3 regions of the Chitinophaga sp. YIM B06452 genome follow, and region 3 is predicted to be linked to each of the others. Evidence: riboswitches for the same ligand, from Rfam matches in the RefSeq annotation. Region 3 holds a riboswitch; each other region holds the start of a gene.

Region 1 (7,313 bases), 930 kb from region 3:
GGAACGTAGCAGCTAACTGGTCTACCTACAAATCCATCCTGAAAGAGATCTACGGCAGCCAGCAGAAGCTGGGCAATATCAAAGTAGGCGAACGCGCCGATGCTTATTACACGACCGACTTCCAGCGTTCGCCCGACGGGAAGATCGTTTATGGCGCGAACGGCCTGCCCATCCGCGATCCGCTGCCTAAGCGCGTGGGATTCTTTACGCCGGACTGGTTCGGCGGTTTGACCAACACCTTCACCTACGGCAATTTCCGCTTCTCCTTCCTGCTGGATGGCCGTTATGGCGGTAAAACGCTCAACTATGTGAACAAGAAACTCTGGGAAGGCGGCCGCCACCCGGATGCCGCTCCTGCCGCAAGGGAAAAGGATGCGCTGCGCGACGGCAACAACAAACCTATCCCGCATTGGGTAGGCGATGGCGTTGTGATCATCAAGGGTGAGCTGAAAAGGGATGGCGACGGCAACGTGATCTCCGACACGCGCGAGTTTGCGCCGAATACCAACAAGACCACTTTCCAGGATTGGGCGTATAACTTAATGGGGGCGGACGTTTCCAATATCATCGACCAGACTTTCCTCAAGCTCCGCGACGTGACGCTCACTTACAACATCCCGGCCAAACAGCTGGCGCGCACGCCGTTCAAAACGGCTAACGTGAGCCTGGTAGGCCGCAACCTGCTGTACCTCACGAAGCATAAGAACATAGACCTGGACCAGTTCATTGAAGGCAACAACGGGCTGCAAACGCCGTCCGTAAAGAGCTACGGCATCAACGTAAACCTCGTATTCTGATCCGCAAAAACCATTTTGACATGAAACGCATTCCAACGATCATATTATGCCTGGCCATGGCTGCAGCCATGCCTGCCTGCAAAAAATTCGACACCCTGCAAGACAATCCCAACAAGCCCACCAGCTCGCCGCCCACGCTGCTGCTCACCGGCGTCCTCATCGATCTGAAAGAAAATCCCTGGGACCAGGCGCAGCGGGAAAACCAGTTCTGGGTAAGCAATTTCGATTATTATGCCAGCCAGGGCTACAACTGGGGCTCTACCGGCATGCGCTACGGCGTGCTGCGCAATGTGCAGAAAATGGAAGAAGAAGCCAACCGTTTGGGCGGCGATGAAAACAAACCTTACCTCATTATCGCGAAATTCCTGAAGGCCTGGTGTTATGTGGACATGGCGATGAAATTCGGCGATGTGCCCATGAGCGAAGCGATGAATGCTGCTTCAGACAATTTCACCCCGAAATACGATACCCAGAAAGAAGTGTTCGTGCAAAGCCTGAAGCTGCTGGATGAAGCCAGTGCCGAAATGCACGCATTCCTCACCGCCGCCGTGCGCAACAAGATCAGCGGCGACTTCATGCTTGACGGCGACCTGAACAAATGGCGCAAACTGATCAACACATTCAAGCTGCGCGTACTGATCAACCTCAGCAAGCGCGTGGATGATGCGGACCTGAAGATAAAAGAACAGTTCGCTGCCATTCTCAATGATCCCGCTCGTTATCCCATCATGGAAGGCAATACCGACAATTACAGCGTGATCTTCAATGGCAACATCCAGGAGAACCGTTACCCGCTCGGGCCCTACAACCGTGGGTTTGACCGTGGCCGCAACAACATGGGCGCCACTTACCTGGACACGCTGACCGCCTACCAGGACCCCCGCACTTTTGAAATAGCAGAACCGGTAGACACCGCCAAGGCGAACAACATCCCCGGTTATGCCACCAGGTTCAGTTCCTACAAGGGCGGCCGTACGGGCGACGTGCTCAGTGATCTCAGTTCACAAAATGCCAAGGGTTTTCTTTCTTATGGCAACGAAAAACGTTACTGGGCAACGGGCAGCGGCGAGCCTTGCATCCAGGTGGGTTACCCTGAGCTGTGCTTTACCATTGCAGAAGCGGTCCACCGCGGCTGGGCGCCCGGCGATGCGGAGGCCTGGTATAAAAAAGGCATCAAGGCATCTATGAATTTTTATGGTATTTCGGATGATGTGTTCAACGCGTGGTACACTGCTTCAGCAAAAGCAAAATACAAGGGCGTTAATGCGGAAGGCCTTTCGCAGATACTAATACAGAAGTACCTGGCCTTTTTCATGAACTCAGGCCGCCAGGCCTATTACCAGTACCGCAGAACGGGCATTCCCAGGTTCGATGTGGGCCCGGCCAACTCCAACGGCGGCCGCATTCCCAAGCGCTGGCTCTACCCGCAACGCGAATACCAGACGAACAACGACCAGGTGAAAGCCGCGCTGCAAAGGCAGTTCAGCGGTACGGACGACATCAACGGAGAGATGTGGCTGATCAAGTAGGAATATAGTTGCATGTAAAGTGAAACGGGCCTCAGTTGAGGCCCGTTCTTGTTTTGTCTCTGCTGAAAAAGGTTAAACTTCCTGCAACGCAAGCGTTCTGAACTTCCCCTTCAGCCTTTCCGGCGCCTCAAACACCTGCGGGTGAAAAAGATGAGCCAGTACTTCAACGCCATCTACCAGGGTGCTGGCGCTGGGTTGGGTGAACAGGTCGTAGTCCGCGAGATACACTTCATTGTTGCGCACCGCCTGTAAGTTATCCCAGCCGGGAACATTCGTGACGAGGTGCAGTTCTTCCGCGGAACGGCCTGTGAGGAAGCCGCAGGGCGCGATCACCAGCACTTCGGGATCGTAACGGAATATTTTTTCCCAGGGTGTAACGATGGAATCGCCGGCGGGATTGGACAGCATGTCTACCCCGCCTGCATATGCCACCTGGTAAGGGATCCAGTGACCGCAGTTGTACACGGGCGCCATCCATTCCATGATCATCACGCGGCGCAGGGGTGCGCGGTGCTGGCGGAGGCGGTCTGTAATATGATCCAGGCGCTGCTGCAGTGCGGCCAGGTAACGGTAGGCAGTGGCTTCCTCACCCAGGGCCTTGCCGATGGTGATGGCGCAGTTGAATACATCCGTGAGATTGTTGGGGCTGAGGCTTACCAGCTCCGGCTGTTTGCTAAGTTTATATACGGCCTGCTGCGTGCAATGCGTATCGATCTGGCATACTTCGCACACATCCTGCGTGAAGATGATGTCCGGCGAAATGCTTTCCAGCAAAGGCTCGTCTACATAATACAGGCTTTTCCCCTGTGCTTTGGAGGCGGAAAAGATGCGGTCTATTTCCTCGCTGCTGTAAGTATTTCCTTCCAGCACATAACGCACCACGCGCTGCTTTTCCGCCAGCGCAACGGCGGGGCACTCAAAGGTAATGCCCTGCAGCAGGTGCTGGAGGCCCATGTCGTAGATCATCTGGGTGGCGGCAGGGAGGAATGAGGAAGCGATCATGGTAAGCAGTTTAAGAGGATAAGAAGAAGGGCCGGCCATGCAGCCAGCCCCGGATGATATTTTAACGTACAGCCAGCGCCGGTATCTTTTTCTCCATGTAGGCGAACAGCCCGAAGAAAATGCCGCTGAATATAAGATTGCTCAGCAGCGTGTTCTTCAGGAACGGCAGCCCCAGGGTGTAGCACCTGATGAGCCCGGAAAGATCGCGGGTGAAAGGTTTGCCGGTGGTAATGTCCATATTGAACTCGCTCATGAACGTACCGAAATCAGCAAACAGCCAGTGCACAACGGCTGCCAGTACACTGGCCAGCACAATGTTGCCGACGCTGATCTTTTTGATCACGAGCTGCCCGATCAGCACGCTGGCGGCAAAACCGATGTAGATCCAGTACCAGCCGCTGAACATGAAGCCGTTGGAATAGGCTTTGTATACCGTTTGCATCATGATCACATCGCTGAGGAAAAGCGTGAGCAGGGGGAATACATATCCTTTCCATTTGTCCGCAAAACATGCGCCGCCAAACAGTGCCATGGCGCCTACGGGCGAAAAGTTGGAGAAGGGCGTGATATTGCCTGCGGCTGTGATGCGCAGCACGCCTGCCACAATGATGAACAGCAGCAGAACGAAGAAGCGGGGCTGTAGGTTCCTGATAGACATCTGTTGTGAATTTAAAGATTACAGTGAAAAGGATACGCCGGCGGCCATGTTGAAGCCCAGCACGGAATAGCCGTAAATTTCCCAGTATTTTTTGTTATTGGTGATATTGTTTGCGTTGAAGAAAATATTAGCCTTCGGCGAAAAACGGTATTCAACATACGCATCCAGCAAAGTGTAAGCTTCCAGCTGCACAACCTCCATCGGCTGCGGGAAAGGCGGGTAGTACTGGTCGTAGCGGCTGCCGGTATGCCTGAGGGTGCTGCTGACGAACAGGTGTTTGGTAACCTGGTAGCCTATATTCAGCGTGCCGGTATGGTTGGGGCGGCGCACCAGGTTGTTGTAGGTCGTGTCTTTACCGGGAACGTTCTGGGTGGTCACTTTGCCGTCTACATAAGCGTAAGTCAGCCGTACGTTCAGCCCTTTCGCAGGCTGGATGGCCGCTTCCACTTCGAGACCTTTATCGTGCTGCTGGTTGAAGTTCACGTATTTGTTGGTAGCGGGGATGAAAGCGATCACGTCTTTCATATCGCGTTTAAATACCACTGCGCGCAGGTTGAGCTTATCGTTCAGCAAAAAGGCCTGGGCGCCGGCTTCGTAGCTGGTAGCATGTTCAGGCTTCAGGTCTTCGCTGCCCCAGATGCTGTACAGCGCGGTGAGCGTAGGCGCTTTAAAGCCGGATGCAATGCTGGCGAAGATCTTCAACTTGTCCGATACCAGGTACGATGGATTGATCGTGTACGTAAAGTTGTTGCCGTATTTGGAATGCATGGTATACCGTCCGCCCAGCTCAAGGCTGAAACCGTGCAGGTTCCTGATAAAGAGGGCTGCATAAGGACTGGTATTGTACTGGTCGCGGATGCCGTAGGGGTTGCGGAAAGTAGTGTCGAACATCTCAGACTTGCGGTATTCCACGCCTGCCAGCGCCTGGAACCAGTCGGTGATATCGTAGTTGCCATACAACTCGCCGAAGTAGCTGCGGCCGTCGAGGTCAGTAACGCCCCAGGCGCTCTCGTCGCGGCGGGTTATTTTCTGATAGGCGAAATTGCCGTGTACCTGTCCTTTGCCATTGAGGTCATAATCCCCGCGGATGCCGGTATGGATCAGGTTGGACTTGTTGTTATTCTTCAGCGCATCCACAAAGGGGCCGCCGTCGTAGAGGCTTTTGTAATCGCTGTAAAAGAGGAAGGGGCGCAGCTTCAGGTGCTCTGTTGCCTGTATGCCCACGTTGGCCATAAACGCGTTCTGTTTGATGCCGTCGCGGTCGAATTGAGGATCTTTCAGCGTGTCAGGCGCGGCGGCTTCGGAGATGCCGTCGGTTTCGTAGTGCGTGAAATTCACGTTGTAATCCACGTTATCCTGCTGCCCGCGCAGGCCCAGCGAGCCTTTCAGGCTCCGGTTGCTTCCCCATACGAGGTCGCCGTAAGCGCTCACAGGTTTGTCTCCGCCTTTTTTGGTAATAATGTTCACTACGCCGGCAATAGCGTCTGCCCCATACATGGTGCTTTGTGTGCCGCGCAGTATCTCGATGCGCTCTACCATGTCTACAGGCAGCAGCCGCAGGTCGATGGCGCTGCCGGTGAGGCCGGTGGCGTCCGCTACGGGAATGCCGTCCATGAGAATGGGCGTGTACTGGCTGGTGGCGCCGCGGAAATACAATTCCCTGTTCTTGCCGGGATTAGAGCCCGCGCCGTTGATCACGATGCCGGCCTGTTCGTTCAATACATCGGCCACCGTGCGGCCTGCGCTCTGGGCAAGCTGCTGGCTGGTGATCACGGTGAGCACTTTACCGGTTTCGCTTTGTTTTTTGGCGAACTTGGTAGCGGTCACTACAAAGGTGTTCAGTTGGGAAACCTGCGCGGAATCTTGCGCGGAAGCTGCATAGCATATAGCCAGCAAGCCGAAAGTAAGCATTGAGCTTTTCTTTTTCATGTACGTCTATAGGTTGAATAAGTGCAACATGCTCTCTGCTTTCACCCGAAGCAGGGAATGGAAGGTAATGCGGCAGGTCTTCTGGCTTGCCCGCTTCCCGGAGGTACCTTCCCGCTCCAATATTTATCGGAACAGTGGCTGGAGGATCCCGGAAAACATCGCGCTGCATGGGATGCAGGCGGCGGGTTTACAGCTACGGGGATAGCTCCGGATTTACACCGGATTCCCTATTAATGCCCGATCAAGATCAGGGGCAACCGTTTACCGGGGGCAAACCTACGGATATTTTATGTAAATAAGCAGTTAATCGGTTATCTTGTAGTTATGAGCATTAAACCAAAGCTGGGCCCGTTCGACCTCACCATGATCGTGGTAGGGCTGGTAATAGGGATGGGTATTTTCAGGACGCCGGTGAGCGTAGCCCGGGAAACCGGCACCCCGTCGCTGTTTTTTATGGTCTGGGTATTGGGAGGATTGGTAACCCTTTGCGGGGCGCTCACTTATGCGGAAATAGGCAGCCGCTACCCCGTGGCGGGCGGGTTCTATAAAGTGCTGTCTTACGGCTTCCACCCCGCTTATTCTTTTATGATCAACTGGACGCTCCTGATATCCAACGCCGCATCCATCGCCGCCGTTTGTATCGTAGGCGCCGAATATATCGGTCCTGTGCTGCTCCCCGAAACCATCCAGCATGAAGGCGGCCGGAAGGCCATCGCCATCGGGGCTGTACTGATATTGTACCTGATCAATTTATCGGGCATCCGCATGAGCGCCAGCTGGCAGAATGTACTGACCGTCTTTAAGATCACGCTGGTATTGCTGCTGTGCCTGGCCGCATTCAGCAACAACATAGCGCCGCGTCAAACGGCAGCGGCTGTGGCTGCGCCTCACGGCTGGGCATATATCTTCGGCGCAGCGCTGGTGCCGGTCTTTTTTACTTACGGCGGCTACCAGCAAACGATCAATTTCGGCAGCGATGTAAGAGAGCCGGCGAAGAACATGCCGAAGTCCATCATGCTGGGCATCGGCATCATCCTGCTGCTTTATATCACAGTGAATTACGCGTACGTGAAAGTGATCGGCTTCGAGCAGCTGAAAACTACCGACGCACTGGCGGCACGTATGGCAGGAGCTTTTTTCGGGGAATATGGATTCAGGATCACGAGTGTGCTGCTGTTCCTCTCTGTGCTGGGATACGCGAACGTCAACCTGATGTCTAACCCGAGAATGTATTACGCCATGGCGGAAGACGGCGTGCTGCCGGGCATCTTCAAGCGGGTGAACAGCAAAACGCAGGTACAGGAAGTGGCATTGACAGTATTCGCTGCATTGGTGGTCGGGTTATTGTATTTCCTCAGCAATTTTGACACGATCATCCGCTACGTCATGCTGTTCGAT
Region 2 (7,313 bases), on a different contig from region 3:
TCTTGTTCAGGTTCAGTGTAGCCTGGTAAGTTACTTCGAAGAGCTTCTGGTGGTCGAACTTACCGTCGATCACGAAGCGCGGCAGCGCCAGTGAAGCGAGGTTGCATACGGCCACTTCGTCGGAAGAAGTATATTCGATGATCTCGGTGCAGAGGTTGGAGCTTTTGATGGTGCCCAGGTTCTGCTGGTTGGATTTGCGGTTGGCGGAATCTTTATACAGCAGGTACGGCGTGCCGGTTTCGATCTGTGCGTCCAGGATGGCGAACCAGAGGTCCTGCGCTTTTACGGTTTTGCGCTGGCGGCCTTCGGCTTCGTATTGTTCGTACAGTTTCTCGAATTCCTCGCCCCAGCAATCTGCCAGCCCGGGTGCTTCGTGGGGGCAGAACAGGCTCCAGTTGCCATTGGCTTCCACGCGTTTCATGAACAGGTCCGGCATCCAGAGGGCATAGAAAAGGTCGCGGGCGCGAAGCTCTTCTTTACCGTGGTTCTTGCGCAGGTCCAGGAACTCGAACACGTCTGCATGCCAGGGCTCCAGGTAAATGGCGAACGCGCCTTTGCGTTTGCCGCCGCCCTGGTCTACGTACCGCGCAGTGTCGTTGAACACGCGCAGCATGGGGATGATGCCGTTGGAAGTGCCGTTGGTGCCGCTGATATATGAACCGGTAGCGCGGATGTTATGAATGCTGAGACCGATGCCGCCTGCGCTCTGGGAGATCTTGGCGGTCTGTTTCAGGGTGTCGTAGATGCCGTCGATGCTGTCTCCCTGCATGGTCAGCAAAAAGCAGCTGCTCATCTGGGGTTTGGGCGTACCGGCGTTGAAGAGGGTGGGCGTGGCGTGGGTAAACCAGCGCTCGCTCATCAGGTTGTATGTTTTGATGGCGGAGTCGATATCCTCTTTGTGGATACCAACGGCCACGCGCATGAACATGTGCTGCGGGCGTTCGGCGATCTTGCCGTCGATCTTCAGCAGGTAAGAGCGTTCCAGCGTTTTGAAACCGAAATAATCGAAAGCGAAGTCGCGGTCGTAGATGATGGTGGAATCGAGTATGTCAGCATGCTGACGGATCACTTCCCACACTTCATCGCTCAGCAGGCCGGCGGGTTTGCCGGTTTTCGGATCGATGTATTCGTAGAGTTTCTTCATCGTTTTGGAAAACGACTTGATCGTATTTTTATGCAGGTTGCTCACCGCGATGCGGGAAGCGAGCTGCGCATAGTCCGGGTGTTTGGTTGTCAGGGAAGCGGCGGTTTCCGCAGCCAGGTTGTCCAGCTCGGTGGTGGTAACGCCATCGTACAGGCCCTGGATCACTTTCTTCGCTACGTCGATTGAATCTACATATTCCGGCGCCAATCCGTAACACAGTTTTTCTACTCTTGCCGTGATCTTGTCAAATTTGACAGATTCCTTTCTTCCGTCTCTTTTTATAACGAACATAGTGTGATGAATTTAACTGGGTGAATAAATATATGTCGGGTGTATTCTTGTTTTGTCTAAAAGTCTTCGTCCAGGCTGAAAGTCTGTGCCTCTTTATTTCCCATTACGCCGGATTTCTGGTAATCGCCCACGCGTTTTTCGAAGAAGTTGGTTTTGCCCTGCAGCGAGATCATTTCCATGAAATCGAAGGGGTTGCTGCTGTTGAACATTTTGCTGCAACCCAGCGCCTGCAGCCAGCGGTCTGCCACAAATTCGATGTATTGTTTCATCAGGTCCGCATTCATGCCGATGAGGGCGGCGGGCAATGCGTCTGTAATAAATTCTTTTTCGATAGACACGGCGTCGCCGATGATCTCATGCACTTCTTTTTCGCTGAGCTTGCCGTTGAGCATGCTGTACAGCAGGCAGGCGAACTCGCAGTGCAGCCCTTCGTCGCGGCTGATGAGCTCGTTGGAGAAGGTAAGGCCGGGCATGAGGCCGCGTTTTTTCAGCCAGAAAATGGAGCAGAAGCTGCCGCTGAAGAAGATGCCTTCCACCGCTGCAAATGCCACAAGGCGCTGCGCGAAGGTGCCGTTCTCGATCCAGCGGAGGGCCCATTCGGCTTTCTTTTTCACCGCAGGCACGGTGTCGATGGCGTGGAAGAGGCGGTCTTTCTCCACCGGGTCTTTCACATACGTATCGATCAGCAAAGCATAAGTTTCGGAGTGGATGTTTTCCATCATGATCTGGAAGCCGTAGAAACAACGCGCTTCTGGTATCTGTACTTCGCTCATGAAGTTCACCGCCAGGTTCTCGTTCACGATCCCGTCTGATGCCGCAAAAAAGGCCAGCACATGCGAAATGAAGTGGCGCTCGCCATCGTTCAGCTTCGCCCAGTCTGCCAGGTCGCCGCTGAGGTCGATCTCCTCGGCGGTCCAGAAGCTGGCTTCATGGCGTTTGTATTGTTCCCAGATGGCGGGGTAATTGATCGGCAGCAGCACGAACCTGTCCTTGTTGTCTTTCAATAAGATCTCATTCTCGTTACTCATTAGTAATTTTTTATACGGTTCACTATCCCTAGTTAAGTTAATGCGGGTTCGCGGCGTGGGGAGACGGGAGCGCGTTATCCGTAGAGGAGGTACATCCTGGGGTCGGGCTCGCCATAACCTTATTTCGCGAAGGTTTTGACAATTACGTTGTTCTGGCAGGTCTCCTGGCTTTCCCTTGCCGGGTGAGCCTTCCCACCCCGACGCCTGTCGGGGCAGTGGCATTTTGCAAAGCATCCGGCATATAGGGGATCACAGTAGCGCGTCTGCTCGTGAATTCCACACGATTCCCTATTAATTCTCCACGTTTAAGAAACGTTTGAAGCCAGCACAACGAAGTCAAGAACTGTTGCAAATGTAATGATCAAACTATCCCGTCAAGGTGGTAAGTTTCCCCCATATGTGGATAAAGAATGTGAACTTTTTGGGATCGCAGAAGGGGCGTACAATTCACGTTATTCACATCTAAAAGCAGGTATTTGGTATGATAGAAAAACAGAATGTGTTGGAAATCTGGCACGTATTAGCACAAGCAAAATGTGTAGCGAAAATTACCCTGAAACACAAAGGATTGGAAGATCCCTTCTTTATATGAAGAAACGCCGGGGATAACCTTTCCACGGCGTTTCAATATTAAACGTACGTTGTCTTTTTGTTAATGTGCATTAACTAAATCCGCGGCACTTTGTTGATAAACTTCTTCCTGATCACCTCCTGCACAGGTATCCCGTCTATCTTGCTTTCCAGCCAGCTCACAATATCGAGATACAAATAGCTCCTGCGCTCGTAAGGATTCTTCGCGATGATCTCCAGCTTTCCCTTCAGCTCGCGAAAAGCGGTGCGCAAAGCCTTGGGATTGGCGTACATGTTCTTGCGCAGGAATTTCAGGATCTCTTCCATGACCAGGCTTAAGTCCTTGTTCTTCGCAATGAAGTGGTACACAGATTTGATCAGGTATTCCACCAGGCTGTAGTTCTCCAGCTCGTAATGCGCGATCAGGTGAAGGATGCGCGCGAAACATTGTATGTCTGCCCGCAGGTTGCCTATCCGCAAATGAATGATCTTGTTCAGGTAAACGATCGCGTTATTATTATCGCCGCTGCCGAAATAAAGGCAGGCGATCTTGTAATAAAATACAAGCACGCGGTGCTGGTCCACGGTTAGCTGGTGCTCCGATATCTTGCATTCCACCTCGCTCACGAGCTGCAGCCCTTCTGAAAAAGTGCCGTCAAGGAAGTGCCGGTTGATCTTGCCGGTATAGAGATACACGAACGCGGAGGTGCGCGTGTTCTCATTCATGCTTTCTTCTTTTTCGACAATGAACTGCTCCATTTCGGTAAGCACCTCGGTGAATTTATCGTGGTTCATCGTGTGGAAATGCGCGGTCAGAAGGTTGTGCATCGCTTTGATGTACAGGTCCACATCAGTATCGCGCAGGCTGGGATATTCGGTGAACAGGTCCACCCACTTCTGGGTATACCGGTAATACATCACGAAATCCTGCAAAATATAATAGTACCAGCAATAAGCCTGGTAAAGGTAAATGCGTTCGTAGAAGCTCATGCTGCCCTGCTGCACTGCCGGCAGGTTGGCTTCGAAGAAAGACCGCAGCATCATGGAATCCTTCTCGTCGCGCGCGTGCCCCAGCTTGAGGTACATGCCGTACATCCGCAGGGCCAGGGTGCTCAGCTTGCTCACGTTGTTCAGCTGCTCGTTGATGATCCGGCTTTCGTCGCTCAGCTCTTCCGCCCGGTTGTCCAGGCTGCGGGTGATGTGCCTGCTTTCGATCAGCTTCTCAAATTCCACGGTCTCGAAATACAGCATCACTTCTTCCTGCTCCCGCGCGCTGGTTTTAGCTTTGGCCAGTATCTTGAGGCTTTGGTTATACAGTCCTTTGTTGTACAGCACCCGCGCATAGTCCAGCTGCTCCCGCAGATCTATCAGCGGGTCTTTTGTTTTATATAACAGCCGTAAGGTGGTGAGAAGATGTTTGTACAGGTGGGCCTTTACGTTGCTCAGCTGCTGTTTTTTGATGTCCGGGACCCGTTTCAATACCTGCTCCTCGTCGTATTCCTTCATTTTGTCCAGGGCGTTGAACAATTGAATGAAAAGCACGTCCTCCTTCGTGTTATCCCGGTTGAATGCCAGCTGGAAATTCCTTTTTTCGGCTTTTGTTAGCGTTTTTATTAATATGAATAAAGCATCGTTCTGCGTGTTGGACATCGTTGTTACAGAATTGTAAATTATTGATCCTCAATAAGTTAATGGTCATATATCGCCTTTGCGAATCGTAATAATGACAAATTTAACGATCTGAGGTTTAAATGTGTCAATTAGATTTGAAGGTGTAAATAGGAAGGAAAGCAAATTTAAGGAGAAATATGGGGAAAACATTATTTGACAAGATCTGGGACAGCCATATCGTAGCCAGCAAGCCGGGTTTCCCGGATGCGGTGTACATCAACACCCATTTCATTCACGAAGTGACCAGCCCGCAGGCTTTTGACGGGCTCCGCAGGCGCAACATTCCCGTGTTCAGGCCTGGAAAGACCCGTGCCACACCGGACCATAACGTACCGACGATAGATCAGCACCTTCCCATCAAAGAGGCCCTGAGCCGCAAGCAGGTGGAGATGCTGACGAAAAATACAGCCGAATTCGGCGTAGAGCTTTACGGCCTCGGCCATCCTTACCAGGGCATCGTGCACGTGATCGGGCCGGAGCTGGGCATTACCCTGCCGGGTATGACCATCGTATGCGGCGACAGCCATACTTCCACCCACGGCGCTTTCGGGGCGGTAGCCTTCGGCATCGGCACATCGGAGGTGGAGCAGGTGCTCGCTACCCAGTGCATCCTGCAATACAAGCCTAAAAGGATGAAGATCGAGGTGAAGGGGCAATTGAAGAAAGGAGTGGTGTCTAAAGACATCATTTTATATATCATTTCGCAGATCTCCGCATCAGGCGCCACGGGTTATTTCGTGGAATATGCAGGGGAAACCATCCGCAACCTCAGCATGGAAGCGCGCATGACCGTCTGCAACATGAGCATCGAAATGGGCGCCAGGGGCGGGCTTATTGCGCCGGACCAGGTGACCTTCGACTATATCAAAGGCCGCGAGTTTGCGCCTAAAGGCGAGGACTGGGACAAGGCAGTGGCTTACTGGCAAACGCTGCACACCGATGCGGACGCGCAGTTCGACAAAGTATTGGAATTTGATGCGGCAGACATTGAACCGCAGATCACCTACGGCACCAACCCAGGTATGGGCATGGGCGTAACCCGCAATATTCCTGCACTGGCGGAGATAGACGAAACAGAACGGCCTTCCTTCTCCAAATCCCTCCAGTACATGGACCTTCAGCCGGGCAGCCGGTTGCTGGGCAAAAAGGTGGACTACGTGTTCATCGGTTCCTGCACCAATTCAAGGATCGAAGACCTGCGGATGGTGGCGGAATTTGTAAAGGGAAAGAAAAAGGCGGAGGACGTGACCGTCTGGATCGTGCCCGGTTCCAAACAGGTGGAAGCGCAGGCCATTGCAGAAGGGATAGATAAGATATTTGAAGAAGCGGGCTTCCAGCTGCGCCAGCCGGGCTGTTCAGCTTGCCTGGGCATGAACGAGGATAAGATTCCCGCGGGCAAATACTGCATTGCCACGAGCAACCGTAACTTCGAAGGCAGGCAGGGGCCCAACGCCCGCACCTTCCTGGCCAGCCCGCTCACCGCGGCGGCGGCCGCCATCACCGGTAATGTGACCGACGTAAGAGAACTGATATAATTATTGACAATGGACAAAAAATTTGCTAACCTGTCGTCTTCAGTGGTACCGTTACCGATAGAGAATATAGACACAGACCAGATCATTCCCGCACGATTCCTGAAAGCGACCACACGCGAAGGGTTCGGCGAAAACCTGTTCCGTGATTGGCGGTACGACGGGCAGGGTGCGCCCAGGAGGGATTTTGTGCTGAACAACCCGCTTTACAAAGGCAGTATTCTTGTGGCCGGTAAGAACTTCGGTTGTGGTTCCTCCCGCGAGCATGCTGCATGGTCGCTGGCCGATTATGGATTTAAAGTAGTGGTGAGCAGCTTCTTTGCGGACATCTTTTCGAACAACGCGCTCAACAACTTCATCCTGCCCGTGCAGGTAAGCGAAGGGTTCCTGCAAAATATCTTCACAGCCGTGGAGAAAGATCCTGCCGCGCAGCTGGAAGTGAACCTGGAAGAGCAGTTCATCCGCATCAGCGCCACCGGCGAACAGGAAAAATTTGACATCAACCCATATAAAAAGACCTGCCTGCTGAACGGGTACGACGACATCGACTACCTGCTCAGCCTCAGCAAGGAGATCAACGCATACGAAGCTACAAGACCTTTTAATTTCTAATACAATCTAATGGGAGTTACGAAGAAAATATTGGTTATACCCGGAGACGGGATCGGGCAGGAAGTGACCGCGTGGGGAAAGAAAGTGCTGGAGACGATCGCTGCCAACTACAAGCACACCTTTACTTTTGATGAAGGCATTATGGGTCACGTAGCCATCGAAGCCACCGGCGACCCGCTGCCAGACAGTACGCTGGAAAAAGCGCGCCAGAGCGACGCCATCCTTTTTGGCGCTATCGGTCATGCCAAATACGACAACGATCCCACGCTGAAAGTGCGCCCGGAGCAAGGCCTGCTCAAGATCCGCAAAGAGCTGGGCCTGTATGCCAACCTGCGCCCCATCAAGCTGTTCGACGACCTGCTGCAGGCGTCCAGCATCAAGCCGGAGATACTCCAGGGCGCAGACATCCTGTTTTTCCGCGAGCTCACCGGCGATGTGTATTTCGGGGAAAAGAACAGGAGCGAA
Region 3 (7,313 bases):
ACCGCCTGATGGCCGCAGTAAAGGAATGGCCGGGCTTCCACTCCCTGTCTTTCAGCAACGCGATATAAATGCCATAGCCTTCGGGCTGGCTGGCTGCGTAATACAATTTTTCCCTGTCGCCGGGATGGTATACGCTGTAGATATACCGGCGCGGGTCCGAAACAATGGCGTTGTAATGATGGTTTGCTTCGCCGGCGCTTTTGTAAGGCGTGATCAGCAGCGATTCTTTAATGTTCTTAAACATGCCCCTGGGGTAGGACTGCCGTACAAAGTACATGTGTCCCGCCTGGATGAGCCCATCCAGCACCATGGCACGTAAAATGGAAAGCGGGTTGTGCATATGGTTATGTTTTACAATGAAGAATTTCTGTAAGCCGCGTGGTATAACACTTCGAAAGCCGGTCACGCTTTATTTTCCCTTTTTCACCCTTGCCCTGCACCGCAAATTTAACGACCTGCTTACCATGAAAGTGTTGATGGATGCCGTCCAGCGCTTTCATGAGCTTCGCTTCGCGCGCCTGGTCTTTTTCCGGGAATAAGTTCTGCTGCACGCTGGTTTCCGGCACCAGGTCCAGCAGCAGGGCGCCCACCTTTTTATAATTATACCCGGGGCGGTAGATGCGGTCCAGCGCGTCCATGGCAAAATGTATCAGCGTGGGTGTGCTGCTGGTGGGTACGGGCAGGCGCAGGGTGATGGAGCGGTGATATTGTTTGTCCTGCACGCGGAAATAATTGGTGGACAGGAAAACCTGTATGGCGGCTGCGCAGCTTTGCTGTTTGCGGAGCTTCTGCGCGCAGATCGCTGTGTAATTGGCCAGCGTTTCACGCAGGTCGTTCTTTTCCGTTAGTAGCTGCCCGAAAGAGCGGGCCACGCAGATCGCTTTTTTTGCAGGCTCTGCTTCCTGCATGGGGATGCTTTGGATGCCACGCAGCTCATGCACAAGGCGAAGGCCTGTTACGGTCATTTCTTTCCTGATCCAGTCGTCCGGGGCCCGGGAAAGCTCCAGTGCCGTGTGGAATCCTTTTTGATGCAGCTTGTGCGCATACTGCGCGCCGATGCCCCAGATGTCTTCCACGGCAGTGGCTGCCATCACTTCACGGATGCCTTCTTCCGTATCCATGACCCATACGCCGGCGCGGCGATGGTGCTTTTTGGCATAGCGGTTTGCCATTTTGGCGAGCGTTTTGGTGGGGGCAACGCCTACAGACACCGGCAGGCCTACTTCTTCGAAGATATGTTTCCGTATCGCGGCTGCGATGCCCGGCAGGTCCTTCATGCCTGACAGGTCCAGGAAAGCCTCGTCTATACTATATATTTCCATATCCGGGGAATAATGGGAAAGTATCCGCATCACGCGGTTGCTGAGACTGCCATAAAGGGTATAATTGGAGGAAAACATGACAACATGGTGTTCCTTCAGCGTTTTTTCGATGGTAAAGGCGGGGTCGCCCATGGCGATGCCGAGGGCTTTGGCTTCTTCGGAGCGGGCTACCACGCAGCCGTCGTTGTTGCTCAGCACCACTACCGGCCTGCGGAGGAATTGGGGGTGGAAGAGCCGTTCGCAGCTGACATAGAAATTGTTACAGTCAACAAGGGCAATCATAATGCTATTATTATTAGCAAATGTAGCTAAAAATTTTGGCATTTCAGCCAAAGTGCTGTACGATCGCAGCGGCGAGTTGCTCTACCAGCGCGGCATCCACGGGCTCGCCGCTGGTAATGGCGCGAAGGTTGTCTTCTTCATCCAGCTCAAAAGAAATGCGGCTTCCCGGCGCATCGATGTGGAAGGAAACGGTATAGCCTTTTACGTAGGGCGTTACTTCGTAAAGCTGGCCGTTGACAGAAACGGAAAAAGGGTCCATATGGCGAAGATCGCTAAAAAATGAAAAAACGCAGGCCCGGAAAACCAGGCCTGCCAACAATCAACGCGCCAAAAGGCGTTTGATCGTGACGGTTAACTCGAATGGGCAGAAAGGCCGGATTACAGTTTCATCCGCGTCGATACCGAACCAGCCGCCAACGCTGCCGGTTAAGAATGCTGCCGGGATAATAGCCAGGATGGGGAAGGATTTACGTGCTTTTTTCAGGCGCAGGGCATCCGCCAGTTCCTGCAGGTGCGGGAATGGCAGCTTGAAATCCGCGATGACAAGTTCATACTCATGCGAGTTAAGCAAAAGAGTAGCTTCTTTTCCGTTATAGGCAAGGTCTGCGTCGTATCCCTCTTTCTGTATGATCAATTCTATCACATGAATCATCAGCAGATCATCCACAATTACCAAAATCCTTTTCATATACAAAAACATGGTTGTTCCATGCAGCATGAAGGACATAGCTCTTCTGGCCGGGATTCCGGCGTTACCTTATGCTGCTAAAATGGATGCTTGATTAATTTGAGACGCGTATACAGGTATACTACTTGTTCTTTCAATGGCCAGGCCACAGGTGTCAGGGAGTATACGGTTAAATGGTACAAAGGGACATTTGCATATACTGTGCCAAAATCGTTTTTGGTTAATGCGTATTAACGTTCGCCGGCGTGTTAGTAGGAAATGACCGGGCACCTTCCTATCTTTGACCCCGAGTTCTTTACTTTTATTCATTCTTTCCACAGCGCGGTAGGCGGCGAAAGCCGCTTTTAATAAGGAACCGTGTGTAAATCACGGGCTGTCGCGCAACTGTAAGTAACGCACCTGAATCATTGCCACCGATGTTCATTGCCCCCGACCTGAACGGGGTGAGAAGAACGGTAATGATGTTACGAGCCAGGATACTTGCCCCGCTGTGTAAGACAAATGCTTTCGCGATTTGAAGCAGTAGTCGGGAACGGATGGGCATGGCCCGTCGTGCCTTTTCATTCCTTATCTTCTACACAATCCTGAAAGCATACCGGAAACTGTAAGGAGCATTAATGCACATTAATGTTTTAACCAAAAAGTTTTATGCGTATGCTTAAACACAACCTCGGCTACCCGCGCATGGGAGCCCAAAGACAGCTCAAAAAAGCCTGTGAGCATTACTGGCAGGGCCGCATTGGCCGCAGCGAACTGTTCCTCGCCGCCAAACGCCTGCAGGAAGAACACTGGCAGCTGCAGCAGGCCGCCGGCATGAACCTCGTGCCCTGCAACGATTTCAGCTTCTACGACCAGGTGCTGGACATGACCCTGCTGCTCGGCGCAGTGCCAGACCGTTATGCGCCCGTGGTAACGGAGGTGGCAGAGAATGCCGAGATCGACCTTTATTTCGCCATGGCGCGCGGCTACCAGCAGCATGGGCTGGATATTACCGCCATGGAAATGACCAAGTGGTTCGACACCAATTACCACTACATCGTACCGGAATTCAAAAAAGACCAGCAGTTCCGCCTGCTGAGCAACAAGGTGTTCAACGCCTTCGACGCTGCGCGGCATACGCTGGAAGCCACGCCCAAGCCGGTGCTCATTGGCCCGGTATCTTATCTTTTATTGGGAAAGGAAAAAGAAAGCGGCTTCCACCGCATTGAACTGCTGCATAACCTGCTGCCCGTTTATATCAGCGTGCTGCAAAAGTTGCAGGCGCAGGGCGCGGAATGGGTGCAGCTGGACGAGCCTTTCCTGGCCATGGACATTAGTGAAGCAGAACAAAACGCTTACCGCTACGCTTATGCCGAGATCCGCAAACAATGCAAAGACCTCAAGCTGATGGTGGCCACTTACTTCGAAGGCCTGCGCGGCAATGCGGAGCTGGCTGCCGGCCTGCCCGTCTGCTGCCTTCACCTGGACCTCGTAAGGGCGCCGCAGCAACTGGATGAGCTGCTGCCGCTGCTTCCTCCCAAAACTTCTTTATCGCTGGGCCTGGTAGACGGCCGCAACATCTGGAAGAATAATTACGATATATCGCTTCCGCATATACGAAAAGCCGTAGATGCGCTCGGCGAAGACCGCGTAATGATAGCGCCTTCCTGCTCTTTGCTTCATACGCCTGCCGACCTTGACCTGGAAACAGGCCTGGACGCGGAAATGAGGTCCTGGATGGCATTTGCGAAGCAGAAACTGGAAGAAGTAACCGCGCTGGACGCCATTTTCCACGGCAACAACAGCCTGCTGGAACTGAACCGCACAGCCATCGCGGAAAAGAGCGCTTCCGCAAGGATTCACAAACCGGCTGTAAAAGCCCGTACGGCGGCTATTACAGACGATGACGCCCGCAGGCAAAGCCCCTTCAGCACCAGGCAGCAACTGCAAACAGCACGTTTCAACCTGCCGCTGTTCCCCACCACCACCATCGGCTCCTTCCCGCAAACGGACGATATCCGCCAGCTGCGCGCACAATGGCGGAAAGGGGATCTTCCTGCGGAACAATATGAAGCAGCGCTGGAGCAGGCTACCATCAATGCCATCAGGCTGCAGGAAGAGCTGGGATTGGATGTGCTCGTTCATGGCGAGTTTGAGCGGAACGATATGGTGGAGTATTTTGGTGAAATGCTGGATGGGTTTGTTTTCACCCAAAACGGCTGGGTGCAGAGCTATGGCAGCCGTTGTGTAAAACCGCCCGTGATCTATGGCGATGTGAGCCGCCCTGCAGACATGACCCTCCGCTGGACGAAGTTCGCGCAGTCGTGTACTGCACTACCCATGAAAGCCATGCTCACCGGGCCTGTGACCATCCTGCAATGGTCGTTCGTGCGCAACGACCAGCCGCGCTCCGTTACCACGAACCAGATAGCCCTGGCCATCCGTGATGAGGCCGTGGCCCTGGAAAAAGCAGGCATCGGCATCATCCAGGTTGATGAGCCTGCCATCCGGGAGGGTTTGCCTTTGCGGAAAGCAGACCGGGACGCATACCTGGAATGGGCTGTGAAAGCCTTCAGGGTAGCGGTTTGCGGCGTGAGGGACGATACGCAGGTGCATACGCATATGTGTTACAGCGAATTCAACGACATCATCGCGCATATCGCGGCAATGGACGCCGACGTGATCACGATCGAAACATCGCGGTCGCAGATGGAGCTGCTGGAAGCATTTGCAGGGTTTAAGTACCCGAACGAGATCGGCCCGGGAGTATATGACATTCATTCACCGCGGGTGCCCGGCGTGGAGGAAATGGTGCAGCTGCTGCAAAAAGCTGCGGAGCTGCTGCCGTTACGCAACCTCTGGGTGAACCCGGACTGCGGGCTCAAAACCCGCAAGTGGCCTGAAACAAAGGCCGCCCTTGAAAACATGGTGGCCGCTGCCCGCGCAGCGAGAGAAAGGACCAGTTCTAACGTGCCTGTATAGACCAAAAAGCACCGGGCCTGGTACAAATTTGTACCAGGCCCGGTGCTATACAACAAGTACGCTTTATTTTTTCTCCAGCGCGCGCCATACGAGCGCAGCTGCGATGCCTCCCACGATGGGCGCCACCACGAAAAGCCATAGCTGTGCCATGGCCTTGCCGCCGGCGAAAAGCGCAGGGCCGAAGCTCCTTGCGGGGTTCACGGAAGTGCCGGTGATAGGAATCGCTACCAGGTGAATGAGGGTGAGCGTTAACCCGATAGCCATACCGGCCATGGCGCCGTTGCCCCATTTACCGGTGCTGCCGAAGATCACGAAGAGGAAAAGGAACGTGAGCACTGCTTCGGCAATGAATGCGGAAGTGGTGTTGTAGCCCGCGCCATAACCTTCACCCCATCCATTGGAGCCTAACGCCCATTCGCCGGGCGTCCAGCCGCTCAGGCCACTTTGTATGCAATACAATACGGCCGCGCCGATCACCGCACCGATGATCTGTGCAATGATGTAACCCAGCGCTTCACTGCCTTTGATCTTACCGGCCACCAGCATGGCGATGGTAATAGCGGGGTTGATGTGGCAGCCGGAAATGCCGCCGATGGCGTAACACATCACCAGCACCGCAAGCCCGAAAGCGAATGAGATACCCAGGAGGCCTATCCCGGCAGGGCCTGCCGTCGAAACGCCGGATACAACCGCCGCGCCGCAGCCAAATAATACAAGGGCAAAGGTGCCAACCAATTCTGCAAAATACTTCGTGGATGATTTAATTTCCATAAGGGTCAGGTTTTGAGCTATAAACAAATTAAAAGTACTTATTGTTGTTAAAGGCCGCAAAATAGAAAAAGAGCCGAGTTATTCAAACACCTCCTTCTCCAATGAAGGCCAGATGTCTTTTAGCTTTATTTTCGGCTTGCGGCAGAGGTATACCGGGATATTATTTTCCTCACCGATCGCGTAGGGATGTTTGAGAACTTTGATGAGCTGATGTTCTTCATAGATCATCTCTACATCTTCGGCTTCATTACCTATGCTGATGGCCACTTCGCCGGGCAAGGGCCCGGGGCCCCAGGTCCAGAAGCTGCCGTGGCGGCATACCGGCTCACGGTTGCCGATGATGCGGATGGCGCCGGCTTCGCCGTAGTTCTCTGCCCAGAAGATACATTTCTCCCGGTCTTGGGGAGAGAGTGTGTTGTAGATGCTGTCTGCCACCTGTACTTGTTCGCGCCATCCGAACATATCCGCATAATCGCTGGTGAGCTCGTAACGACCTTCGTTATTGGGTTTGATGCGGGCGTATCTTACAAATTTTTCGATGGGAAGAACAGGGATCAGCAAGGGCAGCGCAAGAAGAGCGAAGCCCATCATCACTGCGGCAACGGCAATATTCCAGCGCGGCCGCGTGCTGGTAAGCCTTTCAAGCCAAACGGCGCCCGCGGCAAACATAGGCGGGTAAGCCGCAAAGAAATAGTAAGACTTCGAGCGCAGCGCCCACATCAATACGAACATCAGCAGGAAAGCAATTCCCAGGAAGCGCCACTGTGGCCTCCGCATCACGAAATACAAACCGCCGAGGCTCATCATCAATGTAAAAGGAGACAACGCCTGCATTATCACGAATTCGAACACGCTGTTCTTCTCCAGCTGCGTTTTGCTGAGCTGCTGCAAATGCAACAGGAAAGGGATCCCATGCCGGTATTGCCAGATGATATTGGGCAGGAAGATCAGCAAAGCGATGCCGCCGCCGATGTATAACCACTTGTTGCGGTACACCCGCGCTTTATCATGAAATAGCAGCGCGGGTAAAATGCCGGCGATCCATATCACGAAAGTATATTTGTTCATCAGCCCGAAGCCCGCCGTGATACCGGTGTACACGAGATATACATTACGCCCCGTGTTCACATAGCGCAGCACGAAATAAAAACCCAATGCCCAGAAAAGCTGGTCGAAAGCAACGGGCTGAAACAAAAAATGATTGCGGTAATAAGGCAGGAACGCCAGCGCGCAAACGCCCGCGAGAAAAACAGCCCACTTCTTTCCGCCCATTTCCAGCGCCATCAGGC

The links. A riboswitch is a leader RNA that binds a small molecule or an ion and turns the genes downstream of it on or off. The one in region 3 is predicted to bind cobalamin.
Region 1: linked by a shared signal. The riboswitch ahead of R3I13_RS03830 (TonB-dependent receptor) and the one ahead of metE (5-methyltetrahydropteroyltriglutamate--homocysteine S-methyltransferase) in region 3 are both predicted to bind cobalamin.
Region 2: linked by a shared signal. The riboswitch ahead of R3I13_RS20660 (ribonucleoside-diphosphate reductase small subunit) and the one ahead of metE (5-methyltetrahydropteroyltriglutamate--homocysteine S-methyltransferase) in region 3 are both predicted to bind cobalamin.

What each region holds. Positions count from the first base shown of each region.
Region 1 covers NZ_JAWLKY010000001.1:1,025,487-1,032,799, reverse strand. The annotation lists gene R3I13_RS03850 (SusC/RagA family TonB-linked outer membrane protein) at 1-797, shown strand, start outside; gene R3I13_RS03845 (SusD/RagB family nutrient-binding outer membrane lipoprotein) at 818-2,326, shown strand; gene R3I13_RS03840 (ABC transporter substrate-binding protein) at 2,399-3,328, opposite strand; gene R3I13_RS03835 (DUF6580 family putative transport protein) at 3,390-3,986, opposite strand; gene R3I13_RS03830 (TonB-dependent receptor) at 4,005-5,915, opposite strand; cobalamin riboswitch at 5,969-6,192, opposite strand; gene R3I13_RS03825 (amino acid permease) at 6,240-7,313, shown strand, end outside.
Region 2 covers NZ_JAWLKY010000004.1:169,263-176,575, forward strand. The annotation lists gene R3I13_RS20655 (ribonucleoside-diphosphate reductase subunit alpha) at 1-1,435, opposite strand, end outside; gene R3I13_RS20660 (ribonucleoside-diphosphate reductase small subunit) at 1,492-2,463, opposite strand; cobalamin riboswitch at 2,600-2,805, opposite strand; gene R3I13_RS20665 (hypothetical protein) at 3,130-4,683, opposite strand; gene leuC (3-isopropylmalate dehydratase large subunit) at 4,842-6,239, shown strand; gene leuD (3-isopropylmalate dehydratase small subunit) at 6,249-6,848, shown strand; gene leuB (3-isopropylmalate dehydrogenase) at 6,858-7,313, shown strand, end outside.
Region 3 covers NZ_JAWLKY010000001.1:1,951,680-1,958,992, forward strand. The annotation lists gene R3I13_RS07820 (hypothetical protein) at 1-340, opposite strand, end outside; gene R3I13_RS07825 (Y-family DNA polymerase) at 345-1,604, opposite strand; gene R3I13_RS07830 (hypothetical protein) at 1,648-1,863, opposite strand; gene R3I13_RS07835 (response regulator) at 1,924-2,292, opposite strand; cobalamin riboswitch at 2,598-2,795, shown strand; gene metE (5-methyltetrahydropteroyltriglutamate--homocysteine S-methyltransferase) at 2,941-5,253, shown strand; gene aqpZ (aquaporin Z) at 5,317-6,024, opposite strand; gene R3I13_RS07850 (glycosyltransferase family 39 protein) at 6,103-7,313, opposite strand, start outside.